3 regions of the Noviherbaspirillum sp. L7-7A genome follow, and region 2 is predicted to be linked to each of the others. Evidence: predicted binding sites of a transcription regulator. Region 2 holds the regulator's gene; each other region holds the start of a gene.
The links. The regulator FNR, encoded in region 2, switches genes on or off when oxygen is low (the NO sensors DNR and NnrR bind a similar motif). The targets are predictions, from matches to a motif close to TTGATNNNNATCAA.
Positions count from the first base shown of each region.

Region 1: the regulator FNR is predicted to act here: its motif matches at 2,889-2,902, upstream of oxc (oxalyl-CoA decarboxylase).
Region 3: the regulator FNR is predicted to act here: its motif matches at 2,989-3,002, upstream of KTQ42_RS00520 (OmpW family outer membrane protein).

Region 1 covers NZ_JAHQRJ010000003.1:475,438-480,676, reverse strand. The annotation lists gene frc (formyl-CoA transferase) at 1-887, opposite strand, end outside; gene oxc (oxalyl-CoA decarboxylase) at 946-2,751, opposite strand; gene KTQ42_RS23615 (hypothetical protein) at 3,337-3,636, opposite strand; gene KTQ42_RS23610 (tripartite tricarboxylate transporter substrate binding protein) at 3,672-4,697, shown strand; gene KTQ42_RS23605 (tripartite tricarboxylate transporter TctB family protein) at 4,789-5,239, shown strand, end outside.
Region 2 covers NZ_JAHQRJ010000001.1:2,705,571-2,710,809, forward strand. The annotation lists gene KTQ42_RS12330 (GGDEF and EAL domain-containing protein) at 1-209, opposite strand, end outside; gene KTQ42_RS12335 (LLM class flavin-dependent oxidoreductase) at 428-1,459, opposite strand; gene KTQ42_RS12340 (hypothetical protein) at 1,573-2,160, opposite strand; gene fnr (fumarate/nitrate reduction transcriptional regulator Fnr) at 2,445-3,206, shown strand; gene KTQ42_RS12350 (hypothetical protein) at 3,229-3,468, opposite strand; gene KTQ42_RS12355 (FixH family protein) at 3,480-3,992, opposite strand; gene ccoG (cytochrome c oxidase accessory protein CcoG) at 4,014-5,239, opposite strand, start outside.
Region 3 covers NZ_JAHQRJ010000001.1:102,256-107,494, reverse strand. The annotation lists gene KTQ42_RS00535 (NUDIX hydrolase) at 179-619, shown strand; gene KTQ42_RS00530 (MBL fold metallo-hydrolase) at 818-1,792, shown strand; gene KTQ42_RS00525 (dihydrodipicolinate synthase family protein) at 1,856-2,749, opposite strand; gene KTQ42_RS00520 (OmpW family outer membrane protein) at 3,060-3,668, shown strand; gene KTQ42_RS00515 (enoyl-CoA hydratase) at 3,771-4,535, opposite strand.

The sequences.
Region 1 (5,239 bases), on a different contig from region 2:
TTCCATTCCGGCTTGCCCAGCGCGTCGCAGATCGGCTCCCAGGCATGGCCCTGCACCGTGAAGTAGATGTACGCGTTCGGGTCGGTCTCCCAGCCCTTGCACTTCAGGATCCAGCCCGGCTGGCCGCCGCCGCCGGCATTGCCGCCGCGCGGCGTGACCTTGTCGGCAAAGGCTTCCATCTCGTGCGGATACTGTGGATACTCTTCCAGGTAGCCCACCCGCTCCAGCCGCTGCTGGTCGCGCATCTTGACCCGGCACAGGTTCAGCACCGCGTCCTGCATCGATACCGCCACTTTCTGGCCACGGCCCGTCTTCTGGCGGCCGATGTAGGCCGTCAGGATGCCGATGGCCAGGTGCATGCCGGTGTTGGAGTCGCCCAGCGCCGCCGACGAAATCGTCGGCTCGGAATTCTCGCCCTTCCACCAGCCGGTGGTCGAGGCTGCGCCGCCGGCGCACTGCGCCACGTTCTCGTAGACCTTCAGGTCTTCATAGTGATGGCCTTCGGAGAAGCCCTTGACCGAAGCCAGGATCATCTTCGGGTTCAGTTCCTGGATGCGCTCCCAGGTAAAGCCCATGCGGTCCAGCGCGCCGGGACCGAAGTTCTCCACCATCACGTCGGACTCCTTGATCAGCTTCTCCAGCACGTCCTTGCCTTCTTGCTTCTTCGTGTCCAGCGTCAGCGAGCGCTTGTTGGAGTTGAGCATCGTGAAGTACAGCGCGTCGGCATCGGGAATGTCGCGCAGCTGGCTGCGGGTAACGTCGCCGGCGCCGGGGCGCTCGACCTTGATCACGTCCGCGCCAAACCAGGCCAGCATCTGGGTGCAGGCCGGGCCGGCCTGGACGTGGGTGAAGTCGATGATCTTGAGTCCTTGCAGCGGTTTGTCCATGTGTCTATCTCCTTGAGTGTCTCGGTTGTTCTCTGGTGTGCTCGGATGCGTTGCGTGCTTACTTCTTCTTGGCTGCGCTCTGCGGGTTCAGATGGGTGATGCGTCCGCTCTCGGTGCCGGCGTTCTCGTCGATGACCACATTGATCAGCGTGGGCTTGCCCGAACTGATGCCCTGCGCCAGCGCCGCCGACAGTTCCTCGGGCGTGTTCACGGTCGAACCCTCGCCGCCAAAGGCCTGCATCAGCATGTCGTAGCGCGCGCCCTTGACGAACACGGTGGGGGCCGGGTCGGCGCCGCCGGTGGGGTTGACATCGCAACCCTTGTAGACGCCGTTGTTGTTGAAGATCACCACCGTCACCGGCAGGTTGTAGCGGCAGATGGTCTCGACTTCCATGCCCGAGAAGCCAAACGCCGAGTCGCCTTCGAGCGCCACCACCGGCTTGCCGCTGGTCACCGCCGCGCCGATGGCATAGCCCATGCCGATGCCCATGACGCCCCAGGTGCCGGAGTCCAGGCGCTTGCGCGGCTCCATCATGTCGATCACGCTGCGCGCAAGATCCAGCGTGTTGGCGCCTTCATTGACGAGGTAGACATCGGGCTTGTCCTTGAGCACATCGCGCATGGCCGACAGCGCGGTCATGAAGTTCATCGGCGCGGACTTGGCCGACAGGGTCTTGGCCATCTTGGCGACGTTGGCATCGCGCTTTTCGGCAATGGCGCCGGTCCAGGCAGCATCGGGCTTGTCGAAGCCGGTCTGGTCGATCGCGGCCAGCAGTGCCGAGACGGTGGAGCCGATGTCGCCGGCCAGGGGTGCATCGATGGGCACGTTGGAGTCCATCTCCTGTGCCGAGATATCGATCTGCACGAAGCTCTTCTGTGCCCAGTCCTTGTGGTCCTTGCCGCCCCAGGTCGGGCCCTTGCCATGCGAGAGCAGCCAGTTCAGGCGCGCGCCGATGAGCATGACGCAGTCGGCTTCCTTCAGGGCGTAAGAGCGGGCGGCGATGGCAGCCTGCGGATGGTTGTCGGGCAGCAGGCCCTTGGCCATGGACATGGCCAGATACGGGATGCCGGTGCGCTCGACAAAGGCGCGGATGTCGGCATCGGCCTGGGCATAGGCGGCGCCCTTGCCGAGCATGATGACCGGGCGCTTGGCCTTCTTCAGCACGTCCAGCGCGCGGGCGATGGCGTCGGGTGCGGGCAGCTGGGCCGGTGCCGGGTCGACCACCTTGACGATGGAGCGCTGGGCGGCGGCGGCATCCATGGCTTGGCCGAGCAGCTTGGCCGGCACGTCGAGATAGACGCCGCCGGGACGGCCGGAGACGGCAGCGCGGATGGCGCGCGCCACGCCGATGCCGATGTCCTCGATATGGTTGATGCGGTAGGAGGCCTTCACATAAGGCTTGGCGGCATTGAGCTGGTCGAGCTCTTCATAGTCGCCCTGGGCCAGGTCAACGATCTCGCGCTCGGAGGAGCCGGAGATCATGATCATGGGGAAGCAGTTCACGGTGGCATTGGCCAGCGCGACCAGGCCGTTGAGGAAGCCGGGTGCGGAAACGGTCATGGCGATGCCGGGCTTTTTGGTCAGGTAGCCGGCGATGGCGGCGGCATTGACGGCATTGGCTTCATGGCGGAAGCCGATGAAGCGAAAGCCCTCGGCCTGCGCCAGGCGGGCCAGGTCAGTGATGGGGATGCCGACCAGGCCGTAAATGGTCTCGACGTCATTGGCTTTCAATGCATCGAGAAGCACGTGGAAGCCGTCGGTCTGCTCGGCAACGTCCGCGCCCTGCGCCTGGCCTGCCTCCTGGCTCTGCTCTTTCAGCAGGGTGGTCTCGTCGGTCTCGGTCTTTTTCAGTACTGAAGACATGCGTTCTCCTCTGTATGTTTTATGCGTGTCGCTCGCCATAAAGGGATATGGCCAGGCAGCTTGTCTGCCGACCCGCGCCGCAGGATGCCCCGGGGTCAGGTTGCGGCCATCATAGCGACGGCCGGGCTTTTTTCTCATTGACCAGGGTCAAGTTTGACAACATGAGTTTTTGCCTGCGGTCCGGCAAGGAAGAATCCGCAAGCAGGTACAGGGACATAGAAAAAAGCCTGTTAGCAAAGGGCGAAAATAAATTACCGCCAACCGGTTGCGCAAGTGGGGAAAGCCAGGCGCCCAGTTAAATTTGCGGAATTTTGGAAACTTAACCGCGATCAAGGAGAAAGCGCGAGCGTTCTTTGAGAATCAGTGCCAGGTTACCAGTAGCCATCAGGCACATCACCGGCAGTCCACAATACGGATCGCATCCTTGCTACTCGATGCTGTGGAAGCCGGCCAAGCGGGAAGGGCGGTTTGCAGACAGTAGCATGCTGTCATGGCCGCCGCGCATTGAACGAGGAGACCAAGTTCATGAATCAGCCCGGTTACACAGTAGAAACCAGAATAGCTCGGTCCCTCATGTCCCTGCCGTCATATCCGCTGGCGATGCGGCGGCTCGGTCCGCACACCCCCTTTACCTGACGAGTTGTTTTTGCTGCCCCAGCAGCCAAACAGTAAACGCGGTTTCTGTATCAGAGACCTATCCCGGAAAGCCGATACCGGCCCTGCTTTGGTAATCCCATCTGCACCGGGAAAATTTGGAAAATTGACATCGGTCAATTTAATTTTTTCCAAAGTTGTCCAGTATTTTTGTACCCATCCATGAATCGGAAAAATATCCGAACAAGGCCGGTTAGATTCCAATGCGGCAAACGGCAATGCCAGCAGCATGCTGGTCCAACAATACAACTACGACGGAGACTGAAATGGGTAAGACATTGCATTCAAGGGTCATCAGCGGTTCACTGAAATTTGCCGGGTGCGCGCTGGCAGTGGCTGCCGCCTTCGCGAGCGCGCCCGCACTGGCATGGGAGCCCACCAAACCGGTGGAATTCGTGGTGCCGGCCGGCACCGGCGGCGGCGCCGACCAGATGGCGCGCCTAATCCAGGGCGTGATCGTCAAGAACAAGCTGATGAAGCAACCGATGATCGTGGTTAACAAGTCTGGCGGCGCCGGGGCCGAAGGCTTCCTCGAAATCAAGGGCGCCAAGGGCGACCCGCACAAGATTGTCATCACGCTGTCCAACCTGTTTACCACGCCGATGGCAACCGGCGTTCCCTTCAGCTGGCGCGACATGACGCCGGTATCCATGATGGCGCTTGACCAGTTCGTGCTGTGGGTCAACGCCGATTCACCCTACAAGACGGCGCAGGATTTTGCTGCAGGCGTAAAGGCAGCCGGACCCAACAAGACCAAGATGGGCGGCACCGGCTCCAAGCAGGAAGACCAGATTCTGACCGTCGGCCTGGGCAAGGCCGTGGGCACCAAGTTCATCTACGTACCGTTCAAGGGCGGCGGCGAAGTGGCTGTGCAGCTGGTGGGCGGCCACGTCGATTCCACTGTCAACAACCCGATCGAGGCCGTGGCGCAATGGCGCGCCGGCAAGCTGCGCCCGCTCTGCGTGTTCGACGAGAAGCGCATGGACTACAAGGCCAAGGTGACCGAGACCCAGTCCTGGGCGGATATCCCGACCTGCAAGGAGGGCGGCATTCCCACCAGCTACACCATGTTGCGCGGCATCTTTATGCCGCCAGGCGTGACCAAGGAGCAAACCGAGTTCTATCTCGACCTGCTGAAGAAGGTCCGTGAGACGCCTGACTGGAAGGACTACATGGAGAAGGGCGCCTTTAACCAGACGGTGATGACCGGCACCGAGTTCACCCAGTGGCTGGAAAAGACCGAAACCATGCATCGCGACCTGATGAAGGAAGCAGGCTTCCTGGTGCAGTAACGGGACTTGGGGATGCGGCAATGGCGGTAACGCCTTCCCGCATCCGGTCCCATCCGGTTTCGCCGTCCAATCACTCTATCGGGGCATACAAATGGAGCAAATCAAGGAAGCCGACGAGGGCGCTCGCACTGGCGTTCCCACTTATGTCGTTGAAGCAGTCGTCGCCGGGCTGGTGCTGATCGCCGGCCTGGTCGTTATTTTCGGCAGCCGCAAGCTGGGCTCGGGCTGGACTTCGGATGGTCCAGGCGCTGGCTATTTCCCTTTCTATATCGGGCTGATCACCGCCATCTCCGGCCTGGGCGTGCTGTACCAGGCCCTGCTGGGCAAGAACCGCAATACCGAGATCTTCGTCGATGGCGAGCAGTTCAAGCGCGTGATGTCGGTACTGGTACCGGCTGCGGTCTATGTGCTGGCAATCCAGGTGATCGGCATCTATGTCGCGTCCGCCATCTATATCGCGCTGTTCATGGTCATCCTGGGCAAGTACTCCTGGGTGCGCAGCGTGATCGTGGCGCTGGCCGTGGCGATCCTGTTCTTCTGCC
Region 2 (5,239 bases):
GATACCAGGCCTGCCCGGTCCGGCGTATCCACCCGCTCGATCAGCATGCTGCCGCACAGGACGGCGCCCGGCGCGATGATGCCAATGGCGCGCTGGCTGGCGTGCAGAATCTCGCCATTCTCGGTGAGCGTGAAAACCAGATCCCCGGCCGACTCCGTCAGCCGCGTCAGCTGGCCTTTCAGGTGTTCTATCAAAACGTCATTTGGCATCGAAAACATGTTCGGTGATGGTTATTGGCTGAATTTCCAAACGCTCGTTCCTGAAGCCGCCAGGGCAAAGTTCGTACGGTCCGCCGTGCAAAAAAGCAATGATCCGCTTTGCCCGGCGCTGACGTCTTTCCCCGGGGACGCCTGAGCGCATCCACGGTACCGAAAGCCTATCTTCGGGTGAGACCCCAAACTTATTTACGGCAGGAAATAATCTAACTTTAACCGAGAGCTTGCCCGGAAGGAAGTCCTGTCAGGCCGAATGCCTGTGCCAGGAGGGTGTAGGAGTGACGCCGCGCGGCCGGATCGTGGGTCCAGGTATTGACCACGATTTCATCCAGGTTCAGCTGGGCCGCCAGTGCATGCAGCCTTGCAGCCACCTGCCCGGCCGTTCCGACGATGGCGCGGCGGCGCAGTGCGGCGATACGGGCCTGGTCCGCCTCGTCATAGGCGGTCGCCGCCGCTTCCTCCGGAGAGACCAGAGGCAGGCGCAGGCCGCGCTCGAAGCCGATGCGCCAATGCTCGCGGGTCCTGAGCAGATGGCGCGCCTGTTCCTCGGTATCGGCCGCCAGCGCCCAGACGCAGATCGTGGCCTGTGGCATGGGATGACGTTCGCTGGGCTGGTACAGCCTGCGGTACAGGTCCAGCGCTTCTTCCACGCCCTCCCCTTCGCTGAAGAAATAGGCATAGGCATAGGGCAAGCCAAAATGCGCCGCCAGCTGGGCGCCATAGTTCGAGCTTCCCAGTATCCACATCTCCGGCGAAGTCGGCCCTTGCGGATGGGCGCGGCTGGCGCCAAACGGATGGCCGGGCGCCAGCGGCATGCCGCTGACCCAGGCCTGCAGATCCTGCACCTGCTGTGGAAAGCGTTCCGCAGCCTGGCCGGCGTCCGGATTCAATGCATAGGCGGTGAGACGGTCCGAACCGGGCGCCCGGCCGATGCCGAGGTCGATGCGGCCGGGCGCAATGCCTTCCAGCACCCGGAACTGTTCCGCCACTTTCAGGGCCGAGTAATGCGGCAGCATCACGCCGGCGCTGCCGACCCGGATGCGTGAGGTGGTGGCAGCGATGGCCGCCATCAGCACCTCCGGCGCACTGCCGACGATGCTGCCGCTGTGATGGTGCTCGGATACCCAGTAGCGATGGTAGCCGAGCCCGTCGCAATGCCGGGCCAGCGCCAGCGACTCGGCGATGGCATCGGTCTGGGGCCGGCCGCTGACAGCGGTGGATTGGTCAAGAACGGAAAGCTTCATGGTGTGGCCGCAAGCTGCCAGTGAAAAACCGATACTGTAATGCAACACGGCGCGTCATGCGCGCCGTGCCATTTCTGCAAACCGTGCCGGGAAAGTCCCGGCAACGACCTGAATTACTTGCCTGGAGCCGGGTTGCCGCCGCCAGCGCCGCCATCGGCCGGCATGATACGGGTGCCTTCGCTGCCAGCCGGCCTTGCGGTGGCGTCAGCGCTACGCTTGGCGCGCCGTTCGGCGGTGCGCTGCTTGCGTGCCTCGCGGCGGGCGGCGCGCTCTTCCGGCGTCAGCGCCTTCGGATTGCGCAGATTCGGCTGCGACGAAGTGCCGGGCGTTGGCACTTCGGTATTGGCGCGCAGCTGGCCGGCGCCGGCGTTGCGCTCGGCCTTGACTTCCGCGCGGCTGCGGCTTGCTCCGGAGTTACGAGCAGGCTTGTCCTCGAACTGGTTGACCTTGTCGATATCGGCGGCGCTGGCGCCGGACTTGACCTCGGCGCGGCTGGTGCCGCTGCCCTTCACCGCAGCGCCCGGACGGTCACTGAATTCATTGACCCGGTTCGTATTCGCCGCGCTGGCGCCTGACTTGACTTCGGCGCGGGATTGGCTGGCCGATGGGTCGGTGGAAGTGGCGGCAGGCGCTTGCGCGAAAGCCGAAACCATCGCGGCCTGAGCCAGGGGAAGTGCCAACAGCGTGAACATTTTTTTCATTTTGCGCATCCAGTCGTTGAGAGTGAAGAAAGGGAGTAGCACCAGCACAGCCACATCGTGCAAAAAAGATACCGATTTTTCCGCAGACCGACTGTGCGCTGGCGAACACAAGCGTCATTCCACTTAACTATTTGATAAACAGCTAATATCTGTTGTATCCGCGTTACGATGTGTTTGCTACACTTCGCCGTACCAACCGTTCTAATCCGCAGATCAGTACTGCGACACGTTTCATACCGTAGCGTTTCGTGTTTCCAACGGCTTGAGATATATCATTGGCGACCATGATCCAGTCCATTCCAGTCAGCAGCCAGCCAGCACCCATCAACGTCAATGCCCTGAAGGCAAGCTGCGCGGCCTGCAGCATGCACCAGCTTTGCCTGCCTATGGGGCTTGACGATGCCGACATGTCGCGCCTCGACGCCATCATCGGACGCCGGCGCAAGGTGCCGCGCGACACCCATCTCTACCGCATGGGCGACCCGTTCACCAACCTGTACGCGATCCGGCTCGGGCATTTCAAGACCTTCCAGATCAACGTCAGCGGCGAGCAGCAGATCACCGGCTTCCAGATGGCGGGCGAGCTTCTCGGCATGGACGCCATTGGCACCGAGCGCCATCACTGCTCGGCGGTGGCGCTGGAAGACAGCGAAGTCTGCGACATTCCGTTCGCCCGCCTGGAAGAACTGTTTAGCCACATTCCCACGCTGCTGCACCATTTCCACCGGATGATGAGCCAGGAAATCACGCGCGAGCAGAGCGTCATGCTCCTGCTGGGCAATATGCGCGCCGGCCAGCGCTTTGCCGCCTTCCTGGTCAATCTGACGTCGCGCTATGCCGCCCGCGGCTATTCCTCCACCGCCTTCCAGCTGCGCATGTCGCGCGAGGAAATCGGCAATTATCTCGGCCTGACCATCGAGAGCATCAGCCGCCTGCTGTCGCGCTTCAAGAAGCTGGGCGTGCTGCAGGTAAGCAACCGCGAGATCGTGGTCCTCGATCCGGCCCGCCTGAAGGCGATGGCAGCCGGCACCGAGAAATGCGACTAGCGTGATGCCGCCAATGTCGCTGTCATAGCGGCGGCTGGCGGTCGGCCGGCACATTGGCCAGGTAATAGCTGAGCATTGCAGCCAGCGAGCAGAACAGCCAGAACAGGAAAAATCCCACCGTGTAGGCTGCCAGCGGCGACAGCGTGAACTCCACGCCGCCCAGGTGCAGGTCCTGCGGATCGAGCAGGGAAAAGAAAAAGCCTTCCGCCATCGCCGCCACCAGGAAGGACGGCCACAGGATCACCATTGCCAGACGCCGCATCTGTGCCTCCTTCAGGGTTGGTCGGCCGACAGCGCCACGGAGGCCTGCTGCGGCCAGGGCCACACGCCGTTGATGCGCCAGCTGCGGCCCTGGTCTTCCAGCATCACCTGCCAGCGCGCCATTTCCAGCATCGGCAGGCTCACGCCGAAATTGCCTTCTGCATCCGCCACCACCGGCAGCACGATGTCCTTTTCCGGACGGGTCGAATGGACCAGGCGCAGCGTCATCGCGCCCCGCGGAATGCCCTGCGCGCCGCGCATCGTGCCTGTCAGCCGGCCAGCGGCGGCATCGTAGCGCAGTGCCAGCGACAGCCCCAGCCGGCTGGCAGCCTGGTCGCGCCGCAGGTCCTGGTTGATGGCCTTGCCCTGCCGGTAATAGTCGCCCACCACCAGCGCATCCTGCTGCGAGTAGGAAAGCCAGATCGTGTAACTGCCCGCCAGCACCACCAGGAACGGACCCAGCATGATCAGCCAGGGCCAGCGGTGCTTGTACCACGGTGTGGCGGGACGTTCGAGGGTATTCATGGATGGCATTTGCATTCTCCTTCAGCGCGGCACATAAAAGACCGCTTCTTCCCTGACCTGCAGGCCGGATTCATCCAGCGCCTGCAGGCCGATATGTATCTTGTTGGATCCCTTGCCGGCCTGCCCGCCATCGATGCGCAGCCGCACCGGCACGGAACGGGTCTCGGTGCCATTGAGGGTTACCTCATCGGCGCCGGCAAGCCGCAGCGATGGCAGGCCGTCCACCACGATCCGGTAGCGATGCGGGCTCTCGGACGTGTTCATGATCTGCAGGCGGTAGACATTCTCTATCATGCCGTCCTCGATCTCGCGCCCCATCGCGCCGCGGTCGCGCAGCACGTCCATCTTCAGCGGCGTGCGCATTGCCAGCGACAGGCCGAAAGCAACGACGATGGCCAGCAGGATGGCCAGATAGATCAGCACCCTGGGCCGCAGCGCCCGGCGCCGGATGTCGGCGCCGGACAGGCCCTGCTTCATTGCATGGTCGGTGCTGTAGCGGATCAGGCCGCGCGGCGAGCCGACCTTGTCCATCACGCCGTTGCAGGCATCGACGCAGGCGGCGCAGCCTATGCATTCATATTGCAGGCCCTGACGGATGTCGATGCCGGTCGGGCATACCTGCACGCACATGCTGCAGTCGATGCAGTCGCCCAGCTTCGCCTTCAGCGCACCGCCATCCGCCCTGGCGCTCTTGGCCCGCGCGCCGCGCGGCTCGCCACGCTTTTCATCGTAGGTGATGATCAGCGTGTCCTTGTCGAACATCGAGCTCTGGAAGCGTGCATACGGGCACATGTACTTGCAGACCTGCTCGCGCATCCAGCCGGCATTGCCGTAGGTGGCAAAGGAGTAGAACAGCACCCAGAACCACTCCCACGGGCCCAGCCCGAGGGTGACGACCTCGCGCGCCAGCGTATGGATGGGCGTGAAATAGCCGACGAAGGTGAAGCCGGTCCACAGCGCCACCGCGCCCCAGGCGGCATGCTTGCCGAACTTGCGGGCAAACTTTTCCAGCGAGGCCGGCTGGCGGTCCAGGCGCATGCGGGCGCTGCGGCTGCCTTCGATCTTGCGCTCTATCCACATGAAGATTTCGGTATAGACCGTTTGCGGACAGGCGAAGCCGCACCAGACCCGGCCGGCAATGGCCGTGGCCAGGAACAGCAGATAGGCCGAGATGATGAGCAGCGCGGCCAGGTAGATGAAGTCCTGCGGCCACAGCACGATGCCGAAGATGTAGAACTTGCGCGCCA
Region 3 (5,239 bases), 2.6 Mb from region 2:
GCGATGCGCCGCAGCTTGTGCCGATGGGCCTGACCGGCTCCCACCGCTGGCGTCCAGTGCTACAGCATGTCTAGCAGCGCCAGTGACCCTGTGGTAAGGATCACTCACGGCAGGCAGCGTGATGCCCCTGCGCATTCCAGGGTTTCCATTCCCGACAGTCCCTTGGAAAGGCAAATTCATGGATTTCAGTACACGCAAGGACTTACCCATTTCCTGCGGCACCCTGGTACTCAATAGCAGCGGCGAACTGCTGCTGTGCCACGTGACCGGCCATGACCTTTGGGATCTGCCCAAGGGCATGCAGGAACCGGGCGAGCCGGCCGTCAGGACCGCTCGGCGCGAACTGCATGAGGAAACCGGGCTCGAGTTCGCCACCGATCTGTTCCTGGAACTGGGACTCTTCGATTTCCGGCCGGACAAGCGCCTGCACCTGTTCAAGGTACAGGCGCCAGAGTACGTGCGTGGCATCGACAATCTGGTCTGCATCAGCCATTTCATCCATCCGGTCACGGGCCAGCCCACGCCCGAGATGGATGGCTTCCGATGGGCCAGGCGCGATGAGATCAGCAGCCTGTGCGGGCCCAACATGCAGCGGGTGCTGCTTTCCCTGCACTGGTGAGACGCGGTGCGGGCAAGGCATCGCAAGCTGCAGATAGTGAACAACCCCGCCGGCCGGGAACGCATGCTGCGAAGCGCTCACTGATGGTGATACATGAGCGCGCATCGTCAGGGCGGTTTGAATTGCCGATGACAGGTGTTATGGGCTATGGACAAGCCAATGGCACTCAAGCGGCTTGCCTCAACAAATGGATAGACAATGGAACTCCAGTTTCTGGGCACCTCATCCGGCACGCCCACGCGCAGCAGAAACCTGTCTGCGCTGGCCTTGCGTACGGAGTCATCAAGGCAGTGGTGCCTGATCGACTGCGGCGAAGCCACGCAGCATCGCATCCTGCGCACCAGCCTGTCGCTGATGACGCTGCGCGCCATTTTCATCACCCATATCCATGGCGACCACTGTTATGGACTGCCGGGGCTGCTGGCCAGCGCCGGCATGCTGAACCGGACCGAAGCGCTGTTCATCATTGGCCCGCCTTCGATAGGCCGCTTCATCGACTGCGTGCTGGAAACGACCGAACTGCGCCTGCCCTATCCGCTGCAATTCATCAATGTGGAAGCGCTGGCGGATGCGCAGCCGTTGCCCGACCTCGATGTGCGGGCCACTGCCCTGTCGCACCGGGTGCCGTCCTATGCCTACAGTTTTTGTGAAAAGACAGTGGAAGGCAAGCTGGACGTGGACAAGCTCAGGCGCGATGCCGTGCCGGCCGGCCCCGGCTGGGGCCGGATCCAGCAGGGCCGCGACCTGATGCTGGCGGACGGCCGCACGATACATGCGCGTGATTACCTGCTCGCCCCGCGAAAGCCGCGCAAAATCATCGTCGGCGGCGACAATGACAGCCCGGCGCTGCTGGCCGCCGAGGCAGCCGAGGCCGATGTGCTGGTGCATGAGTCCACCTATACCGCGGCTGGCCTTGAGAAGTCAGGGCCTGGGCCGCAACACAGCTCGGCGGCGGCGGTGGCCCGCTTTGCCAGCGAGGCCGGCATCCCCAACCTCGTGCTGACCCATTTCAGCCCGCGCTATCAGGAGCCGGATGCAGCGCGCAATGGCGCGCCCACACTGGGCGACATCGAGGCGGAAGCCCGCGCCAGCTATCAGGGCAGTCTGTTTCTCGCCAGCGACCTGCAGCGTTATGGGCTGGACCGGCAGGGCCATTTGTCCCTGCTGTCCTGAAAGGAAAGCGGCCTGGCAAACGCTGAACAGTGCAGCCGCTGCCAGCTTCGGGCCGGGAAAAACTTAGTCCGCCAGCTTCAGTTCTTCCAGCATGCGGTGCAATTGCTGCCGGTCCTCTCCCGCCAGCGCCTGCAGCGGCAAGGGCAGGCTGGGGCTGGCAACCAGGCCCAGCAGTTCGGCGGCGGCCGCAACCACCCGCAGGCTGCCATGGCGCTGCAACAGCGCCCATAAAGGCTGCAGGCGCCCGGACAGGCGTGTGGCTTCGCCGGCATTGCCGGCCTGTGCGGCACGCGTGATGGCCAGCAGCGGCCTGGCAAGGAGGCCGCCAATGGCCGAGTACCAGGCGTCGCATCCGGCATTGAGCCCGGCAGCGCCATGGGCATCGCCGCTCACGCCTATCGTTACATGCGACGGAATCAGCGCCCGCAGACGCTGCACGCGTTCCCTTGCCGCCCCGGCGTCAAGCGGCACGCCGGGAATCTTGATCGAAACGACCCGGGGCAATTGCGCGATGCGGGCATGCAATGCGTCGCTGAAGCTGAAATGGGTCGTGCCCGGATTGTCGTACACGCACAGCGGCACGGAAAGGGAACGCGTTACCGCTTCATACAGGCCAAAGACTTCATCGTCGGTGAGCTTCTGGTAGGACACCGGCGCCAGCAGCACGGCATCCGCCCCTGCCTTCTGCGCATGCTCGGCCAGCGCCAGCACATCCCGGGTGCGCAGCGCGCCGATGCCCACCATCATCGGCACGCCCGCTGCATGGTCAAGCGCCAGCTCCGCGACCCGCTTGCGCTCGGCCATGCCCAGATAGGCATAGTTGCCGGTCGATCCCAGTACGCAGATCGAATCGACCCGCGCCCGCACCAGGCGCTCAAGCAGCCGTGCGAAGGCAGCTTCATCGATGGCGTCTTCATTCATCGGCGTCAGGGGGAAGGCACTCAGGCCATGGAACATGCTGGATTCTCCTTGCTGGTTGGGCTGGATGCTGTCGGACGGGTCTGCGCATCATGACATTCATCCACAGCGATGCACAAGCCGGCACATTGTTGCCACCCTTCGATGCCAGGCGCCTGGGGACATGAGGCGGATACATAGGCACAGTCTCATGGTGTCCATATCGCGGCACGCTCAATCGGGACAGCCCAAAACGCGTGGTGGCTGTTACGCCACAAAATTTTGACCCACGGAAAAAATTGACCTGCATCAACCGGCTGGCCCGAGCGGGAAAATATGCTGGCGGCGTTTCAATCAACCAGGGAGCATCATGAAAAGAACAGTCATCACGATTGCCATCGCCGCCGCCATACTGACAGCCGGCGCTGCCTTCGCCCAGGAATCCCCATGGATGGTCCGCGCCCGCGCCGTGCATATCGACCCGGCCGATCGTTCCTCTCCGATCGGCGGCGTCACGGAACCTGACCTCATCACGGTAAGCAAGAAGACGATTCCCGAAGTGGATATCTCCTACTTCTTCACGCCGAACTGGGCCGCCGAACTGGTGCTGACCTATCCGCAGAAGCACACCGTGAAAGTGGATGGCACCAGCATCGGCAGCTTCAAGCACCTGCCGCCGACGCTGACACTGCAGTACCACTTCCTGCCCGATGCCACTTTCAGCCCCTACCTGGGCGCCGGCATCAACTACACCCGCATTTCCGGCGTCAGGCTGGACAACGATATCAATCTGGAGAAGAACAGCTGGGGCCTGGCGCTGCAGGCTGGCTTCGACGTCAAGCTCAACCGCAACTGGTCGATCAATGTGGATGTGAAGAAGGTGCAGATACGCAGCGACGTCTCCATGGCTGGCGAGCAGATCAGCCGGGTGAAGCTTGATCCCGTGCTGTTCGGTGTGGGCGTGGGTTATCGCTTCTGACGAAACGCAGTGCCACGGCTGGAAGGGTTGGTTGAGATGCGCGCATCAGCGGCATCCCAACGCCGCGCCATGCAGCAGCGCCGTTCGGGGCGGGCCAGGCCGTCAGGAGAAGCGGCTGAAGTCGGGCTTGCGCTTTTCAAAGAAGGCGGTGAATGCTTCCTTGGCTTCCGGCGCGGTCAGCATGCGGCGGAAATGCTCGCCCTCCTGCGCCATCTGCGCATCGATATCGCTAGCAGTGCCCTGCTTCATCAGCAGCTTGGTGGTACGCACCGAAGAAGCCGGCAAGGCTGCCAGCTTGGCGGCCTGGACCTGCACGAAGGATTCGAGTTCAGCCGCCGGCAGCACCCGGTTCACCAGTCCCATCTGCCGTGCCTCGTCGGCCAGGAAGGCTTCACCCAGCATCAGCTTCTCGGCCGCGCGCTGGTAGCCGGCGACGCGTTGCAGCAGCAGGCTGGAAGCGAATTCCGGGCACAGCCCAAGCTGGCTGAACGGCATCGAGAACTTCGCATTGTCCGACGCATACACCAGGTCGCAATGCAGCAGCATCGTGGTGCCGATGCCTACCGCCGCACCGCTGACCGCCGCCACAACCGGCTTGGTCGCGCCCTTCAATGCGGCCATGAAGCGAAACACCGAACTGTTCTCGCCCTGCGGCGGCTGCTTCAGAAAGTCTTCCAGGTCATTGCCGGCGGTGAAGATACCGGGATGACCGGCGAACACGACCACCCTCACCGCGCTATCGGCCTCAGCCGCAGCCAGCGCCTCGGCCATCGTCTGGTACATCGCGCCGGTAATGGCATTCTTCTTCTCCGGGCGGTTGAAGCGGATCGTGCAGATGCCGTTAGCTTGTTCGATGCTGATATCCATATCGTCTCCTGGTTGTTGATGAAGTAAGTGATGGAACAGATGATTCTTCAGTAAAGATTGTGACGTAATGCGGTTCGGGAGGTGGCGGGGCCAACGCATCTAATGCTGCCCTTGCTTCTGCCGTTGCCGTTGCCGTTGCCGTTGCCGTTGCCGTTGCCGTTGCCGTTGCCGTTGCGGTTGCCGTTGCCGTTGCCGTTGCCGTTGCCGTTGCCGTTGCCGTTGCCGTTGCCGTTGCCGTTGCCGTTGCCGTTGCCGTTGCGGTTGCAGTGAAGTCCCGTTGAGCGCGCCGTGTCAGCGGTGCCCGGAGCGGATAAGGTGCGGCGTCTGTCTGAGCGAAACGCAGTGTAGCGAGTTTAGCCGCACCCCGCTCCGGGCACCGCTGGCACGGGCACCCTGCGTCAGCAGGGCGCGATCACCGGGTCGCCTTTTTTTGGTTACTTTTTTTGGCGAAGCAAAAAAAGTGACCCGGCCGCCGGGACGGATTCCCGGCTTGCCTCCACGGCAGTGCAGCCGCATTGCCTCACCCGGCAAGGCACGGGCAGCACTGTCGCTTTGGCTTTGGCTTTGGCTTTGGCTTTGGCTTTGGCTTTGGAACGATAGGTAAACGCAAAGCTCTGGCTAGATCGACCAACCGTGGAATGCCCCTTCGGGGTATTCCACCCTACGAAAGGCGCCGCACCTTATCCGCTTCAGGCATCGCCGTC